2 regions of the Arthrobacter sp. NamB2 genome follow, and region 2 is predicted to be linked to the other one. Evidence: predicted binding sites of a transcription regulator. Region 2 holds the regulator's gene; the other holds the start of a gene.
The links. Region 2 encodes LexA, which represses DNA repair genes until DNA is damaged. Its sites were predicted from a motif close to TCGAACANNTGTTCGA; they were not measured.
Positions count from the first base shown of each region.

Region 1 (9,883 bases), on a different contig from region 2:
TCGAGGAACTCATCCGGATCGGACGTCTCCTGCTGCCAGTCCACGAGGCTGCGCAGCCAGCCCATATCGCCGTTGTCGGACGCCTCGAGCTGCCTGCCCCCGCTCTTGTACTTCCAGTGGGCGGCAACGCCGTACTCCGCGCGGCGGTGCATGTCGTGCGTCCGAATCTGGATTTCGACCGGCTTGCCGCCGGGACCGATCACCGTGGTGTGCAGCGACTGGTACATATTGAACTTCGGCATTGCGATGTAGTCCTTGAACCGCCCGGGCAGGGGATTCCATCGCGAATGCAGCGAGCCGAGGGTCGCGTAGCAATCGCGGACGCTGTCCACCAGCACGCGCACGCCCATCAGGTCATGGATGTCGTCGAAGTCCTTACCCCTCACGATCATCTTCTGGTAGATGGAGTAGTAGTGCTTGGGCCTGCCCGTGATCGTCGCCTTGATCTTCACGGCACGCAGGTCTTCCTCGATCTGGTTACGGACGAGGCTGAGGTGCTTCTCCCGCTCGGGCGTCCTGTCCCCCACCATCCGCACGATCTCCTCGTACACCTTGGGATGCAGTGCGGCGAAGGACAGGTCCTCGAGCTCCCACTTGATGGTGTTCATGCCCAGCCGGTGCGCGAGGGGTGCGAAGATCTCGAGAGTCTCGCGGGCCTTCTTCGCCGACGAGGCGGGCGAGACGAAGCGCCAGGTCCGTGCGTTGTGCAGGCGGTCCGCCAGCTTGATGACCAGCACCCGGATGTCCTTCGCCATCGCCACGACCATCTTGCGGACGGTCTCGGCCTGGGCAGCATCTCCGAAGGAGACCTTGTCGAGCTTCGTGACGCCGTCCACGAGCATCGTGACCTCGGGCCCGAAGTCACGCCGGAGCTCGTCGAGCGTGTAGGACGTGTCCTCCACCGTGTCATGCAGCAGGGCGGCCGCGAGGGTGGTGCCGGTCATGCCCAGCTCCGCGAGGATCGTGGCGACGGCCACGGGGTGCGTGATGTACGGGTCCCCGCTCTTGCGGGTCTGGCCTTCGTGACTCCGTTCCGCCACGAGGTAGGCCCGCTGGATGAGGTCGAGGTCTTCCTTCGGGTTGTTCGCCCGAACGGTGCGGAGCAGGGGCTCGAGAACCGGCGAGTAGCCCGAGGAGCCTCGACCGGTCAGCCGGGCGATGCGTGCGCGGGTGCGCCCCCGCCGACCCGGCGCAGCCTGATCGGCACTCGTTGCGGACGGCGCTGAGCCGGGCGACGCCGGTTGGACCAGTCCGCGGGCAGGGCCAGGGCGCAGGGAATCGGTGGCGATCGGGCCGGGCACGCCTGGCACCTCGCCCTGTCCGCCTCCGGGCCGTACTGCGGGATCCACCGCTTCAGCCATTCACAGTCCCTCAATCTCGATCTCGGACCCGAAAGGATTCAAGATGCCACAGGTAACGCGACAACTCCAAGTCTAGCTGGGCTTTTAACTGCTTCAGCCGCAGGATACCCGGTCCGGGTCCCTGCGGCTGAAGCGTATGCTGCGCGCGGCGGCGCCGCTCGGTCAGGTGTGTCGTCAGGCAGATGCGGCTTCTAGGGTGCGCCTCTCCCGGACCTTCTTCTCCTGTTTCCGCAGCTCCGGTTCGTTCAGCCGAAGCGCCGCGTAGAGCGGCGCCGCGATGAAGATGGTGCCCAGCGTTCCGAGGATGATGCCGATGAACAGGGCCAACGAGAGATCCTGCAGCGTGCCGGCTCCCAGCAGGAAAGCGCCGATGAACAGGATGGAGGCAACCGGCAGGATAGCGACGACAGAGGTGTTGATCGACCGCACGAGTGTCTGGTTCACGGCGAGATTGACCTGCTCGGCGAACGTGCGCTTGGTCGAGATCGCGACGTCGGCGGTGTTCTCCCGGATCTTGTCGAACACCACGACGGTGTCGTACAACGCGTAACTGAGGATCGTCAGGAATCCGATGATCGCCGACGGCGTGACCTCGAAGTCGCTGAGCGAGTACAGGCCCGCGGTGACGACCATGACCACCACGAGCGCGACCATCGCGGCAAGCGCCATCTTCCACGTCCGGAAGTAGATTGCCATCAGGATGGCTGCCAGCAGGACGAAGACGCCGAATCCGATGAGGGCCTGGCGGCTGACGTCCTCGCCCCATGTCGGGCCGACGAAGCTCGAGGTCACCTGGTCCGCCTCCACACCGTAGCCGCTGACGAGGTTGTCACGGACGCTCAGGGTCTGATCGTCGGACAGTCGTTCTGTCTGGATACGCATGGTGTCGGGAGCGATATTCGTGACGCGAGGAACGGCGTCGGACACGACATCGGTCACGGCGGCCTCACCGACGGCGACGTCTGTGTTCTCGGTCGCGGAGACCGTGAACTCGGAGCCTCCCCGGAAGTCGATGCCCAGGTTGAAGCCCCCCTTGACCACCGGGATGATGATCGAGATCAGCACTGCGAGCCCTGCGATGAGGAACCAGAGGTTCCGCTTCGCGACGAAGGGGTAGGAGCGCTTCCCCGAATACAGCTCGTTGCCGAACGTGGCAAAGCTTGTGCGGCTCATTCGTTGTTCTCTTTCTGGGAAGAACCGGTGCGCGCGGCGAGGGAGGAGCCGGTTCGCCCGGCGGCGGTCGAACCGGTGCGGGCGGCGACAGCCTCCTGCTGCTCTGCGCGTCGGCGCTCAGCGATGGTCATACGGCGTTCGGCCTCGGCCGCGGCGCCCTTGTTCTTGGTGCGGGTGACGACGACGGGCTTCTCGCCGGGCTCGCGCAGGCGGCCTGCGCCGCGGTACAGCGGGATTCCGCCGAGGCGGCTCGGGTCCAGTCCCGACCATGGGTGGCCCTCACCGAAGAACCTGGTCTTCGCCAGCAGCCGCAGGACCGGGTGCGTGAAGAGGAAGACGACGACGAGGTCCGCGATGGCCGTCAGGCCGAGCGTGAACGCGAAGCCCCGGACGTTCCCGACGGCGACGAAGTAGAGCACCAGCGCGGCGAGCAAGTTCACGGCCTTCGAGGCGAGGACGGTGCGCTTGGCGCGACGCCAGCCGTTCTCGACGGCCGAGATCAGCCCGCGGCCGTCGCGTAGCTCGTCACGGATACGCTCGAAGTAGACGATGAACGAGTCGGCCGTCTGGCCGATGGCCACGATGAGGCCGGCGACACCCGCGAGGGACAGCCGGTAGTTCTCCGTCCAGCCGAGGATGCAGATCGCCAGGTAGGTGAGGATTCCGGCCACCACGAGCGAGGCGATGGTCACCAGACCCAGCAGTCGGTACTGGAACATCGAATACACCGCCACGAGCACCAGGCCGATGAGCCCCGCGATCAGGCCGAGCCGGAGCTGGTCGGCGCCGAGTGTTGCCGAGATCTGCTGCTCGCTCTGGATCTCGAAGCTGATCGGCAGGGCTCCGTACTTGAGCTGCTCCGACAGGGCCGCCGCGGATTCCTCCGTGAAGTTGCCACTGATCTGCGGGTTGCCGTCCGCGATGACCGCATTGGTGGTCGGGGCGGAGACGATCCGGCCGTCGAGCACGATCGCGAACTGATTGCGTGGATCGCCCTGCCCGATCGCGTAGAGGCGCTCGGTGACCTCGCGGAAGGTCCGGGTGCCCTCGTCATTGAAGTCGATGTTCACGGCCCAGGTGTTGAGCGCCTGACCCTGCGCGCTGCGCTGCAGGCCGTAGCTGGCCGTGGAGATGTCGGTGCCGGGAACTTCGACGGGTCCGAGGATGTACTTGCCCTGCGTGTCGGGTTCGCAGGCGACCATCGGCTTGTCGGCGGGAGCCGGCTCCTCCGCTGGTTCCAGGGCAGCGGGATCGAGGCAGTCGAGTGCCTCGAATTCCTTGTAGAGCTCAGGGGTGATCCAGTTGGGGTCACTCGCGTTCTGCGGCTCCGCGGCGGGCTTGGGAAGCTGGTCGTCCGGGGTCGGGGTCTCCGCCGCAGGCGCCTGCCCTGGTCCGCCGGCGAGCACCGGGCGGAACTCCATCTGCGCGGACGCCTGGATCAGGTCCCGGGTCTCCGGGTCCGGAGTACCGGGGAGGGAGACGATGACGTTCTGACCGGACTGCGTGTTGATCTCGGCTTCGGCCACACCGGAGCCGTCGACGCGCTGGCGAATGATCTCCACCGCCTGGTCGAGCTGTTCCGGTGTGATCTCGCTACCGCCCTGGACCCGAGGTGCCAGGATCATCTGGGTTCCGCCCTCGAGGTCGAGGGCCAGGCGGGGGCTCCAACTTGCGGTGCTCCAGTAGGATCCTGCCCCCAGCAGGATCGCGAGCAGTGCTGTCAATGCGCCCAGCCAGACTAGTGTCCGCTTGGCCGCCGTCCCGGGACCGGTACGAGGCATGGTGAGGTTTCCTTATTCATTGGCGCGTCGAGTACGCCGGTTGGTCCTGACGGGCTCCCGCTGAGTACCGGAGCCCGGGAAATACTAGTTGTCTGGGTTTGCTTTGGGGTCGCGTGGGCCTCGCGCCTCGCGATTCTCGCCTGCGATCCGCTCACGGTCGAGCCGCTCGAGCGTCTCCTCCGGCGTCTCGACGCTCGAAGAACCGCCGGTGGTTCCGGCAGGGGTTCCGGCAGGGGTCCCGGCAGGGGAGGAATCAGCGACCCTACGGTCGGCGTCGAGCGACGAGGCGTCGTCGGGGACGGTGGTGGCCCCGATGGCGTCTTCGTCGACGCTGTCATCGGCACCGGCGGATTCCTGCTGCACCACCTTGGACAGTGCCTGTGTGTGCACCGTCGCGTGCGTACCGGGCGAGAGCTCGAGGACGGCCTTGTTGTTCTCCTGATCGATGGAGACGATCGTGCCGAAGAGTCCGAACTGCGTCATGACCTCCGTGCCGGGCTCCATCTGCGTGCGCATCTCCTTCACCTGCTGCTGCGCTTTCCGCTGCCTGCGGAACATGGTGAAGATCAGGAAGGCCAGCGCCAGCGGCAGCAGGAGGGAGAAGATGTCGAATGACTGTCCATCTCCGGAGGCGGTCTGGGCGACTACATGTGCAAGCACTAGAAAAATCCGTTCCTGGGACTGGGTGTGGGCGGCAGGACTGTGCCCCGGCACACATCGTGAGACACCAGTCTAAAGGGGAATCCTGAGCGCTCCTGCGTCAGGAGTCCGGCTGTGCCCAACTGTCAAGACTTGTTTCCGTTCCCAGCAGGTCTTCCGGCGCGACGGAGAACAGGTCCTCCGGCATGGCGGCAGCGACGTTCGGAGGCATTACGAGTCCGAGGTGCTTCCACGCGGCTGCTGTCGCGATCCGGCCGCGCGGCGTGCGTCCGAGCATTCCTTCGCGGACGAGGTAGGGCTCAGCGACCGTCTCGACCGTCTCCGGTTCCTCGCCGACGGCGATCGCGAGCGTCGACAGGCCCACCGGTCCCCCGTTGAACTTGGTGATCAGCGCGGTGAGGACGGAACGGTCCAGACGGTCCAGGCCGCGAGCATCCACCTCGTACATGTCGAGCGCGGCACTCGCCGCTCGCGCGTCGATGAGTTCCATGCCGTGCACCAGAGCCCAGTCCCTGACGCGCCGGAGCAGCCGGTTGGCGATTCGCGGCGTACCTCGTGATCGGCCGGCGATCTCGGCGAAGGCGGCCGAGTTGACCTTCATGTCCATCAGCATCGCGGAGCGGCGGAGCACCAGCTCGAGCTCCTCCGTGGAGTAGAACTCGAGGTGGCCCGTGAAGCCGAAGCGGTCCCGGAGCGGCCCCGGCAGGAGCCCCGCGCGGGTCGTCGCGCCGACAAGGGTGAAGGGCGGCAATTCCAGCGGGATCGCCGTTGCGCCGGGACCCTTGCCGACGATGATGTCGACGCGGAAGTCCTCCATCGCCATGTACAGCATCTCCTCCGCGGGCCGTGACATGCGGTGGATCTCGTCGAGGAAGAGCACCTCTCCCTCGGTCAGGGAGGAGAGGATCGCCGCGAGGTCCCCGGCGTGCTGGATCGCAGGGCCCGACGAGATGCGGAGGGGCGCATTCATCTCCGCGGCAATGATCATCGCGAGCGTCGTCTTCCCGAGACCTGGAGGGCCGGACAGGAGGACGTGGTCCGCGCTGCGTCCGCGCAGACGCGAGGCCTCCAGTACCAGCGACAGTTGCCGGCGTACCCGCTTCTGGCCGACGAAGTCGTCGAGGTTCTTGGGCCGCAGGGCCGCCTCGACGGCCCGGTCCTCCGGATCCGCAGCCGCGGCCACGAGCGGTGCGTCGTCGGGGTGCTGGTCCGTCATCGGATCGCCTGCGGGCGGACGGAACTCCGCGCGCCGTCCTGGCCGAGCCGTCGGAGCGTCAGTTTCAGGATCTGTCCGACGTCGCCGGTGGCGGCGACCTCCGGAGCATCAGCCACGGCTGCGTCGATCGCTGCCCCGGCGTCCTTCTCGGACCAGCCGAGGCCCATCATCGCGGTGAGGACCTGGCCCTGCCACGTCTGCTGTTCCGCCCCGGGCTTGGATTCGAGGGGCACCAGCTTCCCTGCCAGCTCGAGCACGATACGACGGGCACCCTTCGGCCCGATCCCGGGCACCTTGCTGAACGCCTTGTCGTCACCGGACGACGCCGCGATACGGATGGCGTCGGGTGCGTGGACGGCGAGGACGGCGAGGGCGAGGCGTGGCCCGACGCCGCTCACGGCCAGGAGCGTCTCGAACACCTCCCGCTGTTCCGCGTCCTCGAAGCCGAAGAGCGTCATCGAGTCCTCGCGGACGATCATCGCCGTGGCGACCGACGCCTGCTCACCGACCCGCAGGCCCGCGAGGGTCTGCGGTGTCGCCTGCACCTGCATGCCGAAGCCGTTGACGTCGATGACGGCGGAATGCAGGCCCACGTGGGTCACTGTTCCGCGCAGGGAACTGATCATGATGTGCTCCAAGGCGCTTGCTGGTCGGGATAGCCGGACTGCCGCCGGCGTCGAACACATGTTCTATTGCCCAACGGTACCGGCGCGAGGTTGTTCGATCGAGCCGCCACACCGGAAGGGGGCGCCGCCGCGCGCGGACGCGTAGCGGACTACGTGCCTGAATTCCGTGCGGCGAGCCGCGCAGGCGGTGTCGCTGCGAGCAGCAGGCCGGCGCTAGCGGCGTCGTGCGCGAGCTTCGGCTTCCGCCCAGACACGCTGCGCCGACGTGACCGTTCCACCCGATACCGCGGAGGCGGCGGCGCCCTGCAGTCCCACTCCCCTGCGCCAGGCGTGCGTGATGGCCAGGGCCAGCGCATCGGCGGCGTCGGCCGGCCGGGGTGCGGTGTCGAGCCGGAGGATCTTCGTGACCATCTTCGTGACGGCTGCCTTGTCGGCCTGGCCGTTGCCCGTCACCGCTGCCTTCACCTCTGTCGGGGTATGCAGTGCCACCGGGATTCCCCGCCGTGCGGCGGAGACGATCACGACCCCGGACGCCTGCGCCGTGCCCATGACGGTACTGACGTTGAGCTGGCTGAACACGCGCTCGACGGCGAGCACCTGCGGTTCGTGCAGGTCCAGCCAGGTGTCGACCGCTTCCGAGATGACCAGGAGCCGCTCGTCGAGGCTCCTGCCGGCCTCTGTGCCGACCACGCCGACCGCGACGAGCGTGGAGCGGCGGTTCGGCTCGATGTCGACGACGGCGAGGCCGCAGCGCGTGAGGCCCGGGTCCACGCCCATCACGCGATAGGTCACGGGGTCACCCGAACCCACCGGGCTGCAGGCGTGCCGAGGGAAGCGATGTCAGTCGTCGTTCTCTAGCTCGGCCAGGATCTCGTCCGAGAGGTTCGCGTTCGAGTAGACGTTCTGCACGTCGTCGAGCTCCTCGAGGGCGTCCACGAGCTTCAGGAACTTGCGCCCGCCGTCGGCGTTGAGGTCCACCTGCAGGGACGGCACGAACTCGACCTCGTCGGTGTCGTACTCGATGCCGCTCTCGTCGAGCGCTTCGACCACTGCACGCAGGTCCTGGGGCTCGGAAATGATCTCGAAGGTCTCGGTCGACTCCTTCACCTCGTCGGCACCGGCGTCCAGCACGGACATGAGCAGCTCGTCCTCCGTCAGCCCGTTCTTCGGCAGAGTGACGACACCCTTCCGGGCGAACAGGTATGCGACCGAACCGGGATCGGCGATGGTTCCGCCGTTGCGGCTGATCGCAAGGCGAACCTCGGACGCTGCGCGGTTCTTGTTGTCCGTGAGGCACTCGATCAGGAGGGCCGAGCCCTGCGGCCCGCGCGCCTCGTACATGATCGTCTGGTAGTCCACGGCCTCGCCGAGCAAACCGGCTCCGCGCTTCACCGCGCGGTTGATGTTGTCGATGGGGACGGAGGTCTTCTTCGCCTTCGAGACGGCGAGCTCGAGACCCGGGTTACCGGCGACGTCGGGGCCACCGGCGCGCGCGGCGACCTCGATGTTCTTGATCAGTTTGGCGAAGGACTTGGCCCGCTTCGCATCGATCGCGGCCTTCTTGTGCTTGGTTGTTGCCCACTTAGAGTGCCCCGACATGCCTACGCTTCTCCTCTGATCATCCGAATAAACAGTTCGTGGACCCGCCGCTCACCCGTGACCTCCGGGTGGAAACTCGTGGCCAGCAGGTTCCCTGAACGCACTGCGACAATTCTAGCGACCGGCGCCAAGTCGGTGCCCCCGCCCTCCGAAGGCCCGGCCTGCGGCGTCTCCGCGGCGGGCACCTGGGCAAGCACCTCGACGTCCTCCCCAACCTTTTCGACCCAGGGAGCACGGATGAAGACGGCCCGCACGGGGTCCTCTGCGGCAGCACTCCCGGTGGTGGCGAGGCCCGCGAAATCGAGGTCCGTCTCGAAGGACTCGCGCTGCCGCCCGAAGGCATTCCGACGGACCACCATGTCGAGGCCGCCGAAGGTCTGCTGCGGATGGCCGAGCCGGTCGGTCGACGGATCAGCGACGACGTCGGACAGCATGATCATTCCCGCGCACGAACCGTAGACGGGCAGGTCACCCGCGATCAGCTCGCGCAGCGGCTCGACCAGCCCGAACGTCCGGGTGAGTTTGTCGATCGTCGTCGATTCGCCTCCAGGGATGATCAGGCCATCGATGTCCGCGAGCTCCGCTGCGCGGCGAACAGGCACGGCACGAGCCCCGAGGGACACGATGGTCGCGATGTGCTCCCGCACGTCGCCCTGCACGGCAAGGACACCGACGACGACGTTTCGCTCGTGGCGCCCCGCCGAACGATCCGCCGAACGCCCCGCCGAACGATCCGCCGCCGAACGATCCGCCGCTGGACGATACGCCTCGCTGACGGCTGAAGCGCCGCGCGGAGCGGCGGGTGAAGCGGCAGGCGACGCGGCGTCGGACGCGTCGTTGCCGAGGGGCGGCGGAGCCGAGAAGGACGGGGAGGTCATCCCCCGATTCTAGTGGTTTCGCCCCCCCGTGCCCGGCGGGCGTGAGCAGTGCCTCCCCGTCGGGTCCCGGGAAGGACGGTGGGCCTGCGATAATTTGTAGGCATGAATCCCCTACCAGTCCTCGTGGGCAAGGCCGTGCGCATCGCCTCCCGCCTGCGCGGCGGCGGCTCCGCCCTCCCTGGCCTCGTCGTCGAGCGCCTCGATCCCGGCTTCATGGGCCGCGCCCTCTCCACCGTCCCCCACGGCGTCGTCGTCGTCAGCGGGACCAACGGGAAGACGACCACGACCAAGATGGTGGTGGAACTGCTCGAGGGCCAGGGCCTGACCGTCTTCACGAACCGCACGGGCAGCAATTTCACGCGCGGCGTCGCCGCTGCGCTGCTGGGTGAGGTCGACTGGCGCGGGCGGCTGAAGGCCGACGTCGCCGTCCTCGAACTGGACGAGGCCCACGCCGTGCACTTCGTGAAGCTCGTGCCGCCGCGGTACTCCCTGCTCCTGAACGTGCTGCGCGACCAGCTGGACCGCTTCGGCGAGATCGATGCGACGACACGCCTGCTGGAGCGCATCGCTCTGGCGACGACCGGCACTG
Region 1 covers NZ_SZWI01000004.1:68,119-78,001, forward strand. The annotation lists gene FDK12_RS09015 (RelA/SpoT family protein) at 1-1,361, opposite strand, end outside; gene secF (protein translocase subunit SecF) at 1,536-2,534, opposite strand; gene secD (protein translocase subunit SecD) at 2,531-4,315, opposite strand; gene yajC (preprotein translocase subunit YajC) at 4,400-4,975, opposite strand; gene ruvB (Holliday junction branch migration DNA helicase RuvB) at 5,076-6,191, opposite strand; gene ruvA (Holliday junction branch migration protein RuvA) at 6,188-6,817, opposite strand; gene ruvC (crossover junction endodeoxyribonuclease RuvC) at 7,031-7,609, opposite strand; gene FDK12_RS09050 (YebC/PmpR family DNA-binding transcriptional regulator) at 7,658-8,416, opposite strand; gene pdxT (pyridoxal 5'-phosphate synthase glutaminase subunit PdxT) at 8,419-9,294, opposite strand; gene FDK12_RS09060 (Mur ligase family protein) at 9,397-9,883, shown strand, end outside.
Region 1: ruvA (Holliday junction branch migration protein RuvA) is a predicted target of LexA. The motif match lies at 6,868-6,883, and genes of this name have one in related genera.

Region 2 (9,883 bases):
TCCGGCAAATCCGACCTCGGGGTCGCACTCGCGCAACGGCTCGATGGAGAAGTGATCAATGCCGACGCCCTCCAGTTCTACCGCGGCATGGACATCGGGACCGCGAAGCTGCCGCACGAGGACCGCCGGGGAGTGGAACACCATCTGTTGGACGTCCTGGACATCACGGAGGAAGCCAGCGTCGCCGCGTACCAGACGGATGCGCGCCGGACGATCGACGGCATCCGGCGTCGTGGGCGCGTCCCCATCCTGGTCGGGGGATCAGGCCTCTACGTGCGCGCGGCCCTCGACCGGCTGGACTTCCCGCCCACCGATCCGGTGGTCCGGGCCAGGCTGGAAGCGGAACTCGCCTCGGAGGGCAACGCACGCTTCCGTGAGCGACTGCGCGCTGTCGATCCACCGTCGGCCGAACGGATCGACGACGACCGCCGGCTCATTCGTGCCCTCGAGGTGTACGAGATCAGCGGTCGAGCCTTCAGTGCCTTCATGCCACGCCGCGAGTACCACCAGCCGAGCGTGCAGATCGGTCTCGATGTGGACCGTGCAGCCCTGCGCGAGAGGTTGGGCGAGCGGGTCCACAGCATGGTGAGGGACGGGCTCCCGGAGGAGGTCGAACGCCTCGCGGCCGCAGGTCTCAGGAACGGACGCACCGCCTCGCGTGCCCTAGGGTATAGCCAGTTCCTGCAGGTCCTCGACGGAGCGATGACGGAAGCGGAGGCGGTCGAGGACACCATCGCGGCGACCCGACGATTCGCCCGCCGGCAGCTCACCTGGTTCCGGGGCGACCCGCGCGTCGGGTGGCTCGATGGGCAGGCACCCGGGCTGGCCGATCGGGCAATGGACCTGATCCGCCGTGGCGGGGACCTATCCTAGGACCGTGACCGACTTCCGCGCCGACACCGCCGCTCAGCAGCACCCGACCCTGTCCTTCACCAAGGGGCATGGCACGGGGAACGATTTCATCCTGACCCTGGATCCGGACGGCTCCACCCCCACCGACGCCGGCTTCGTCGCAGCCCTGTGCGATCGCCACCTCGGTATCGGCGCTGACGGGTACATCCGCGCGGTGCGCTCATCGGCGTTGCCCGAGGGCCGCGCGCTCCTGCAGACCGACCCGGACGCGGAGTGGTTCATGGACTACCGCAACGGGGACGGCTCCGTGTCGGAGATGTGCGGGAACGGCGTCCGGGTCTTCGCCCACTTCCTCCTCGAGAAGTCCGTCGCTGAACTGCCCGATGGAGGCCAGCTCGCCATCGGCACCCGCGCCGGCGTCAAGCGGGTGACGCGGTCGGGCGGCGGATACGCCGTGGACATGGGCCCTTGGGAGTTCATCTTCCCCGATGCCGCGGTGGCACGCGGCATGGACTCGCTCGTCGACATCCACGGGCTCGACGTCGACCGTCCTGCGCTGTCGATCAGCATGGGCAACCCACACACCGTGGTGGCCCTCGCCGAGCGGGCCGAACTCGACCGGACCGAGCTGCACACCGCACCGATCGTCCAGCCTGTTCCGCCCGAGGGCACCAACGTCGAACTCGTGGTGCCGTCGGATCCGCTGGTGGGGGATGACGGCGTCGGTCGGCTCACCATGCGCGTCCACGAGCGGGGGGTCGGGGAGACGCAGTCCTGCGGCACGGGAGCATGCGCCGCCGCTGCAGCGACGCGGTACTGGGCGGGCCCTCACGCGCCTCTGCAGTGGCTCGTGACCGTTCCCGGTGGGGTGGTGGGCGTGACGTTCTTCGACGGCCCGGAGGGCCGCGAGCACGTGCAGCTCAGCGGTCCGGCTGTACTGGTCGCGGACGGTGTGCTGCTGCCGGCCCCCTGACGGGACATGGCAGGTCCAGGCCCTACTAGGCGGCGCGGTGTACGTCCAGGATGCGGAACGACTTCGAGGTATCCGCACGCCTGACACGGAAACCCTCGGGTAGCTCCTCGCCGAGCCAGCGCTGCAGCGAGTCCGCGCCGAGGTTTTTCTGCACGACGAGCCACGCGTGCCCGTCTGGTACGAGACGTGGCAGCCAGCGAAGCAGCAGCGCGTGCAGTTCCTGCTTACCGATCCTGATCGGCGGATTGGACCAGATGGTGTCGAACTCCAGCGCCGCGTCGACGTCGTCGGGCGCGCGGGCCACGACGTTCGCCAGCCCCAGCCGGTGGGCGTTTTCTGTCGTGAGGGCGATGCATCGCTCGTTCACGTCGACGGCGTGGACCTCCGCCTGGGGCGCTTTCAGCGCCATGGTCAGGGCGATGGGGCCCCAGCCGCACCCGATGTCGAGCAGGCGTCGGCCTTCCGGATCCGGCACCGTATCCAGCAGGATCGCGGTCCCCTTGTCCACGCCGTCCGGGCTGAAGAGGCCCGACGACGTGACGAGTTCGCGACGCGCGCCTGCCAGTACGACGGAGAGAGGGCGACGCGTGTCAGGTCCTGACGGCTGCGCGCTGAAATAGTGCTGTGACTCCATGACCGAAAGCCTAGTGGCACGCCCGCGAAGAGCACGTGCTGTGCCATTTCGCGCTGGGAGAATACGGTGGTCCCTGTTGCGCGGACGGCCTTAGAATTGATGCACATTCATCTAGGGAGACTATGACCACGAATAACGGACATTCCACCGGAGCCGACATGGGCCCGGAGGAGATCCAAGCCGTCATCAACAGGATCCTCGCCAGCGACGAAGCTGCCGTGGCGAAGGAGAAGGACGGAACACGAAGGCCCAACGAGACACAGGCTGCACCGATCGACAGGACCTGGCGTTCGCGGGCCCTCGCACTATCGGGCGATGACCAGCAGTCGGCGGCCGACGGCGATCAGCAGGACCTCGCAGAGCGCCGCGCACTGCGTCGCGTGGCGGGTCTGTCGACCGAGCTCGAGGACGTCACCGAGGTCGAGTACCGGCAGTTGAGGCTGGAGCGGGTCGTCCTCGCTGGTCTCTGGAGCGAAGGTACCGCCCAGGATGCAGAGAATTCGCTGCAGGAGTTGGCCGCACTCGCCGAGACGGCAGGGTCGGAGGTACTCGACGGCATGGTGCAGCGACGCCTCAAGCCGGATCCCGGTACGTTCCTCGGCTCCGGCAAGGCCCAGGAGTTGAAGGAGGTCGTGCAGGCCACCGGTGCTGACACCGTGATCGTCGACAGCGAGCTGTCTCCGTCGCAGCGTCGTGGTCTCGAGGACATCGTCAAGGTCAAGGTCATCGACCGCACGGCCCTGATCCTGGATATCTTCGCGCAGCACGCCAAGAGCCGTGAGGGCAAGGCCCAGGTCGAACTCGCGCAACTCGAGTACCTGCTGCCGCGCCTCCGTGGCTGGGGCGAGTCGATGTCACGCCAGGCCGGCGGTCAGGTGGGTAGCGCGAGCGCCGGCATGGGGTCGCGCGGCCCGGGTGAGACGAAGATCGAGCTCGACCGTCGGAAGATCCGCACACGCATGGCCAAGCTGCGGCGTGAGATCGCGGAGATGAAGCCGGCGCGTGAGACCAAGCGCTCCAACCGGCGTCGCAACCAGGTGCCTTCGGTCGCGATCGCGGGTTACACGAACGCCGGCAAGTCCTCGCTGCTCAACCGGCTGACCGATGCCGGCGTCCTGGTCGAGAACGCGCTGTTCGCGACCCTGGATCCGACGATCCGCAAGGCGGAGACACCGGATGGGATCGGCTACACGCTGGCCGACACCGTCGGTTTCGTCCGGTCACTTCCTACCCAGTTGGTCGAGGCCTTCCGCTCGACGCTCGAGGAGGTTGCCGACGCGAACCTGATCCTTCATGTCGTCGACGCGTCCCACCCTGATCCCGAGGGGCAGATCGCTGCCGTGCGGGCAGTTCTGACCGAGGTCGATGCGCGCAAGGTGCCCGAGATCATCGTGCTGAACAAGGCGGACGCAGCCGACCCGTTCGTCATCGAGCGGCTGCGCCAGCGCGAACCGCGTTCCGTCGTCGTCTCCGCGCGTACCGGAGCCGGCCTGACCGAGCTCCGGCAACTGATCAGCACGAACATCCCGCGACCGGGCGTCAAGCTGGACCTCATCGTGCCCTACGCACATGGTGAGATCGTGAGCCGCCTGCACGAGGAGGACGTGGAGATCCTCGGCCTGGAGCATGTGGACGAGGGAACCCGCCTCGAGGTGATGGTCCGCGAGGGCCTGGCAGCGGAGCTGGAGCCGTACGTCCGGCATGAGTGACAGCGCGCGCTCCGGTGCTGCTCCCGCGGCGCCGGAGGCAGTGCGCCATTCCGCCGAGACCCGGCAGGCGCTCGAACTGCTCGATGCAGCGGTCGGCGCGATGGGCGGGGAGATGCGCGCCGGCCAGCATGAGATGGTGCGGCAGGTCAGCGAAGCCATCCGCTCGGGCGATCACCTGCTCGTCCAGGCCGGCACCGGCACGGGCAAGTCGCTCGCGTACCTCGTCCCGCTGATCGTGCATGCCATGGAGAGCGACAGGCCCTCGGTCGTCTCGACCGCGACACTCGCGCTGCAGGCCCAGATCGTCGGACGGGACCTCCCGCGCCTGCTCGACGCCGTGCTTCCCGCCCTCGCGCGCCCGGTCGACGTCGCACTGCTGAAGGGACGCTCGAACTACGTGTGCGTCCACAAGACCGGGGGTGGCTTCCCCGAGGAGGACGCGCCCGACGCACTCTTCAGCATGGGCGAGGACGCAACGCCCCATCCCTCTCCGGCCTCTTCGGCGGCGGGAGTCGGAGGGCCTGCATCTGCGCTGGGTCGGGAAGTGGTCCGGTTGCGGGAGTGGGCGGACGAGACGACGACGGGGGACCGTGACGACCTCGTGCCCGGCGTGAGCGACCGCGCATGGCGCCAGGTCTCCGTATCGAGCATGGAGTGCCTCGGCGCTGCCCGCTGTCCTGTGGCCCAGGAGTGCTTCAGTGAGAAGGCACGGGCAGCCGCCGCGGACGCGGACATCATCATCACCAATCACGCGATGCTCGCCATCAGCGCCTTCGAGGGTCTCGCCGTCCTGCCCGAGTACGACGTCGTCGTCATCGATGAGGCGCACGAACTCCACGACCGTGTCACGGGTGCCGTGTCGGGGCAACTTTCGGCTTCCATGGTCGCTGCCGCCGCCACCGCTCTGCGCCGCCACGCCTCCATCACCACCGGCGCCCTCGACACGGCTGCCGCCGCGTTCGAGGCCGCGTCCGAGTCGGTGCCGACCGGACTGCTGGCCGGAGCTCTGCCGGACGACCTCGAGCAGGCCCTGGCGCAGGTGCGTGATGCCGCCCGTGCAGCGCTTTCGGACACGAAGACCGACAGCAAGTCCGAGGCCGACGCCGACGGTGGCCGGCAAGTCGCCCGCTCCCGCGTGACACTCGTCTTCGATCTCGCGGAGCGGATCCTCGCTGCCGGCGACCTCAACGAAGTGGTCTGGGCGTCGCGTGCCAGCGCGTTCACGCCGGGGTCCGGGTACGCCCAACCGGACGAGAGCGCGCCCGCGACCCTGAACGTCGCCCCGCTATCCGTCGCAGCGCGGCTGCGGGAGGGATTGTTCGAGGACCACACCGTGATCCTCACGTCGGCGACACTCGCGATCGGGTCGGAGTTCGGTCCTGTAGCCGGGTCGCTCGGTCTCAGCGGCGCCGGGGCGCCTGCCTGGACGGGAGTCGACGTCGGCAGCCCGTTCGACTACCCGCGGCAGGGCGTCCTCTACGTGGCGAAGGATCTTCCGAAACCCGAACGGGGGACGTCGGAGGCCCAGCTGGAGGAGCTGCTGACACTACTGAAGGCGTCGCGCGGGGGAGCACTGGGTCTGTTCTCCTCGAAGCGCGCGGCGGAGGAGGCCGCAGAGGCACTGCGCCCCAAGGTCGATTTCGAGATCCTGTGCCAGGGGGAGTCATCCCTCAGCGCCCTGGTGACGCAGTTCGCCGACGAACCGGACACGTGCCTGTTCGGGACGATGTCCCTGTGGCAGGGAGTCGATGTGCCCGGCTCGTCCTGCCGGCTCGTGATCATCGATCGCATCCCCTTCCCGCGCCCGGACGATCCACTCATGACAGCCCGCACCCGGGCTGTCGCCCGAAGCGGCGGCAACGGCTTCATGAGCGTCTCCGCCACGCATGCGGCGGTACGGCTCGCGCAGGGCGCGGGGCGCCTCATCCGGGCAACCGGGGACAAGGGCGTCGTCGCCGTGCTGGACAGCCGCCTCGCCACTGCCAGGTACGGCGGTTTCCTCCGCGCTGCCCTGCCGCCCTTCTGGGCGACGACGGACAGGGCCACGGTCACCGGGATCCTCGATCGGCTCTCGGCCCGCTGACGCCGGAGCCACCGGCCTCCCGGTTGCGGCAGCCGGATGCAGGCCGGCCGGCGCGCAGGAAGGCGCTGCAGCCGTATCGACCACGGCGGAGGGCTTGAGGGCAGGTGCTTCTCCTGCGCCCTACAACGCGCGCATCACCGAGACGACCTTGCCCATGATGCTCGCATGGTCGCCCAGGATGGGCTCGTAGCGGGTGTTCTGGGGCAGGAGCCAGGTGTGGCCGTCCCGCTGGCGGAAGGTCTTCACTGTGGCCTCGTCGTCGAGCAGGGCCGCGACGATGTCACCGTTCTGTGCGCTCTGCTGCCTGCGCACGACAACCCAGTCGCCGTCGCAGATGGCGGCATCGACCATGGAATCGCCGGAGACCTTCAGCATGAAGAGGTCGCCGTGGCCGACCAGTTGGCGAGGCAGGGGCATGACGTCCTCGACGACCTGCTCGGCGAGGATGGGCCCACCGGCCGCGATGCGGCCCACGAGTGGAACCATCGCGGTGTCGACGGCGACGTGGCGATCCGCCGCCACCTTCTCGCCTGCCGTCGAGCCCTCTGCGTCCGACGATGGCTCGTCGGCAAGCGTCAGCGGCAACAGCACCTCCATCGCTCGCGGCCGCTTCGGGTCACGCCGCAGGTAACCGAGGCGCTCGAGCTGTGACAACTGGTGGGTCACGCTCGACAGGCTGGCGAGGCCGACGGTGTCGCCGATCTCCCGCATCGAGGGCGGATAACCGTTGTCCGCGATCGAACGCTGGATGGTTTCGAGGATCGTCAGCTGGCGAGCGGACAGCCCTTTGGACACGGCGCGTCCACGCGGGCGACCGCGGCCCGCCGAGATGGGCGTGGGGTCGGCCGGAATGTCGGCGGTGTTCGATTTCTTCCGGTCGGCCGGTGTTGCTTCCGCCACTGTTGAGCCTTTCGCCTGGGACTGCGCATCCCGTCGTACCCGCCGCTCCGCTGCCGATGGAGACGGAAGCCGGTTCTGTCAGAGGCGGGTGGTTGTCTGAGGTACATCACCGGCGGAGAGGCGCCTCACGAGCCCAGTCTTCCGGTGGTGTTCCGTGCTCTTCACGCTAGGACACGCGGAGGCAGTTATCAAACATATGTTCGAGCGAGTCTCGACAACGGTCGTTCGTGAGTGCTAGAAATAGGCAGAGCAGAATTAGAATGTGTGTTCGACCCGGAGGTTCCTCCGCGACGGATCATTCGAAGGAAAGAAGGATGGGTAATGGCTGAAGCACCAGTACTGCAGGGCAGCACGGCGCTGTGGGCCCAGGCGACCGCTCCGCGAGAGGTCCGCCTCCGGCTCGTCACCGCCTTCGACCAGTCCTCGGGCGGCCACTCCGTCCACACAGGGTCCGACAGCCCAGCAGAGGCGTCGCCGTCCTACCGCACCTCCACGCAGCGGAGTGCACCTGGTCCCCTGACCCTGACGAGGCGGGGGCGCCTGCTCCTGGTCGGTCTGCCGATCGCGCTGGGGGTGGCAGTCCTGATCCTCCTCGGTGCCTTTCTGACATCCCAGGCCCAGGCGGGGGAGTCGGCTCCAGCGTCGACAGCCACGGTGGAGGTGAATCTCGCGGCAGGCGAGACGCTGTGGGACCTCGCGGTGCAGTACGCCCCGCACCGGGATCCGCGTGCCGTGGTCGCCGAGATGGTGGAGCTCAACGACCTGCGCAGTTCCGTCGTCCGGGCGGGCCAGAGCATCTCGGTGCCCTCGGAGTCGTCGCAGGGCTGAATATCGGCGTACTACCCAATCGGGCGTCGATGCTCTCCCGGTCATGGAACGAGCAAGCAGCCTGCGTCATTAGCTGAGGAAGATGCCATCGCTTAAACTCGGGGAGTGCCTTCCTCCGTCGACGCCCTAGCAAACCTCCCCCTCCGCGATGATCTCGTCGGGCTGCACCCCTACGGCGCTCCGCAACTGGACGTCCCCGTCCTGCTCAACGTCAACGAGAACACGCACGGCGTGCCGGCCGATGTTCATGCCGCCATCGTGGAAGCAGTCGCCGAGGCCACGCGGGGATTGAACCGGTACCCGGACCGTGAATTCTCGGAACTCCGCAAGAACCTCGCGGACTACCTGGGACACGGACTGACGCCCGATCAGTTATGGGCAGCCAACGGGTCGAACGAAGTCCTCCAGCAGGTTCTTCAGGCCTTCGGTGGACCAGGGCGCACCGCTATCGGGTTCCCGCCCACGTACTCGATGTACCCGCTCCTGGCCAGTGGAACCGGGACCCGGTATGTCACCGCGGAGCGCAGCGCGTCTTATGCAATGACACCAGAGGCCACTGCAGCAGCGGTTCGAGAGTCTGCAGCGAACATCGTCTTCCTGTGCTCGCCGAACAATCCGACGGGTACAGCGTTGGATCTCGATGTCATCGAGGCGGCCTACGACGCCGGCCAGGACGCCCGGGCCATCATCATCGTGGACGAGGCCTACGGCGAGTTCTCGCAGGCGGGGAAGCCGAGTGCACTGACTCTTCTTCCTGGACGCCCCCGGCTGCTGGTGTCGCGGACCATGAGCAAGGCGTTCGCGCTGGCCGGTGCGAGGATCGGCTACCTCGCGGCTGCTCCGGAGGTAGCAGACGCCCTTCGTCTTGTCCGCCTGCCGTACCACCTGTCGGCCATCACCCAGGCGACAGCGAATGCAGCGCTCACCCACGCGGATACGCTGCTGTCGAATGTCGAGGCGATCAAGGTCCAGCGTGACCGCATCGTGCGGGAGCTCACGGCCCTCGGACTCTCGCCCGCTCCCTCGGACGCCAACTTCGTGTTCTTTTCCGGCCTCGATGACCCGCGTCGGATCTGGGAGGGGCTGCTGGACGCCGGCGTTCTCATTCGGGACGTCGGCATCCCGGGCTCCCTCCGGGTCACCGCGGGAACAGAACGGGAGACCACGGTGTTCCTGACCGCGTTGACCAAGCTGCTCCAGGTCGCCCGGTAGGGCTGTCCGGCCGGCTCGTCTCCTAGACTTGGAGCAGAGGGCGGCCGAGGCCCTGACCAGCCCACCCGCCCGACGAACGTGTGACCGCGCCTGCTCGACCGGCAGCGCACCGAAGGAATGCAATGACAGTTGATGCCGCCCGCGGCCGTACGGCCCGCATCGAGCGTGTGACGAGCGAATCCAGTGTCCTCGTCGAACTCGACCTCGACGGTACGGGCGTGTCCTCGATCGACACCACCGTGCCGTTCTACGACCACATGCTCACCGCCCTGTCGAAGCACTCGCTCATCGACCTGACCATCAGGTCCTCGGGCGACACCCACATCGATGTCCACCACACCGTCGAGGACACGGCCATCGCCATCGGCGAGGCCCTCCGGCTCGCGCTGGGCACGAAGGCCGGGATCCGTCGGTTCGGCGAGGCCACCGTCCCCCTGGACGAGGCTCTGGCGAACGCCGTCGTCGACATCTCCGGACGCCCGTTCCTCGTGCACGGCGGCGAGCCGGCGGGGCAGGAGTACCACCTGATAGGGGGTCACTTCACGGGCTCCCTGACGCGTCACGTCTTGGAGGCCCTCGCCCTGCACGCACAGATCTGCCTGCACGTGACCGTCATCGCGGGTCGGGATCCGCACCACATCGTCGAAGCCCAGTTCAAGGCACTCGCTCGGGCCCTGCGCGCAGCAGTGGAA
Region 2 covers NZ_SZWI01000005.1:215,247-225,129, forward strand. The annotation lists gene miaA (tRNA (adenosine(37)-N6)-dimethylallyltransferase MiaA) at 1-873, shown strand, start outside; gene dapF (diaminopimelate epimerase) at 878-1,825, shown strand; gene FDK12_RS10905 (class I SAM-dependent methyltransferase) at 1,851-2,459, opposite strand; gene hflX (GTPase HflX) at 2,582-4,168, shown strand; gene FDK12_RS10915 (ATP-dependent DNA helicase) at 4,161-6,251, shown strand; gene lexA (transcriptional repressor LexA) at 6,372-7,082, opposite strand; gene FDK12_RS10925 (LysM peptidoglycan-binding domain-containing protein) at 7,473-7,979, shown strand; gene FDK12_RS10930 (histidinol-phosphate transaminase) at 8,085-9,191, shown strand; gene hisB (imidazoleglycerol-phosphate dehydratase HisB) at 9,314-9,883, shown strand, end outside.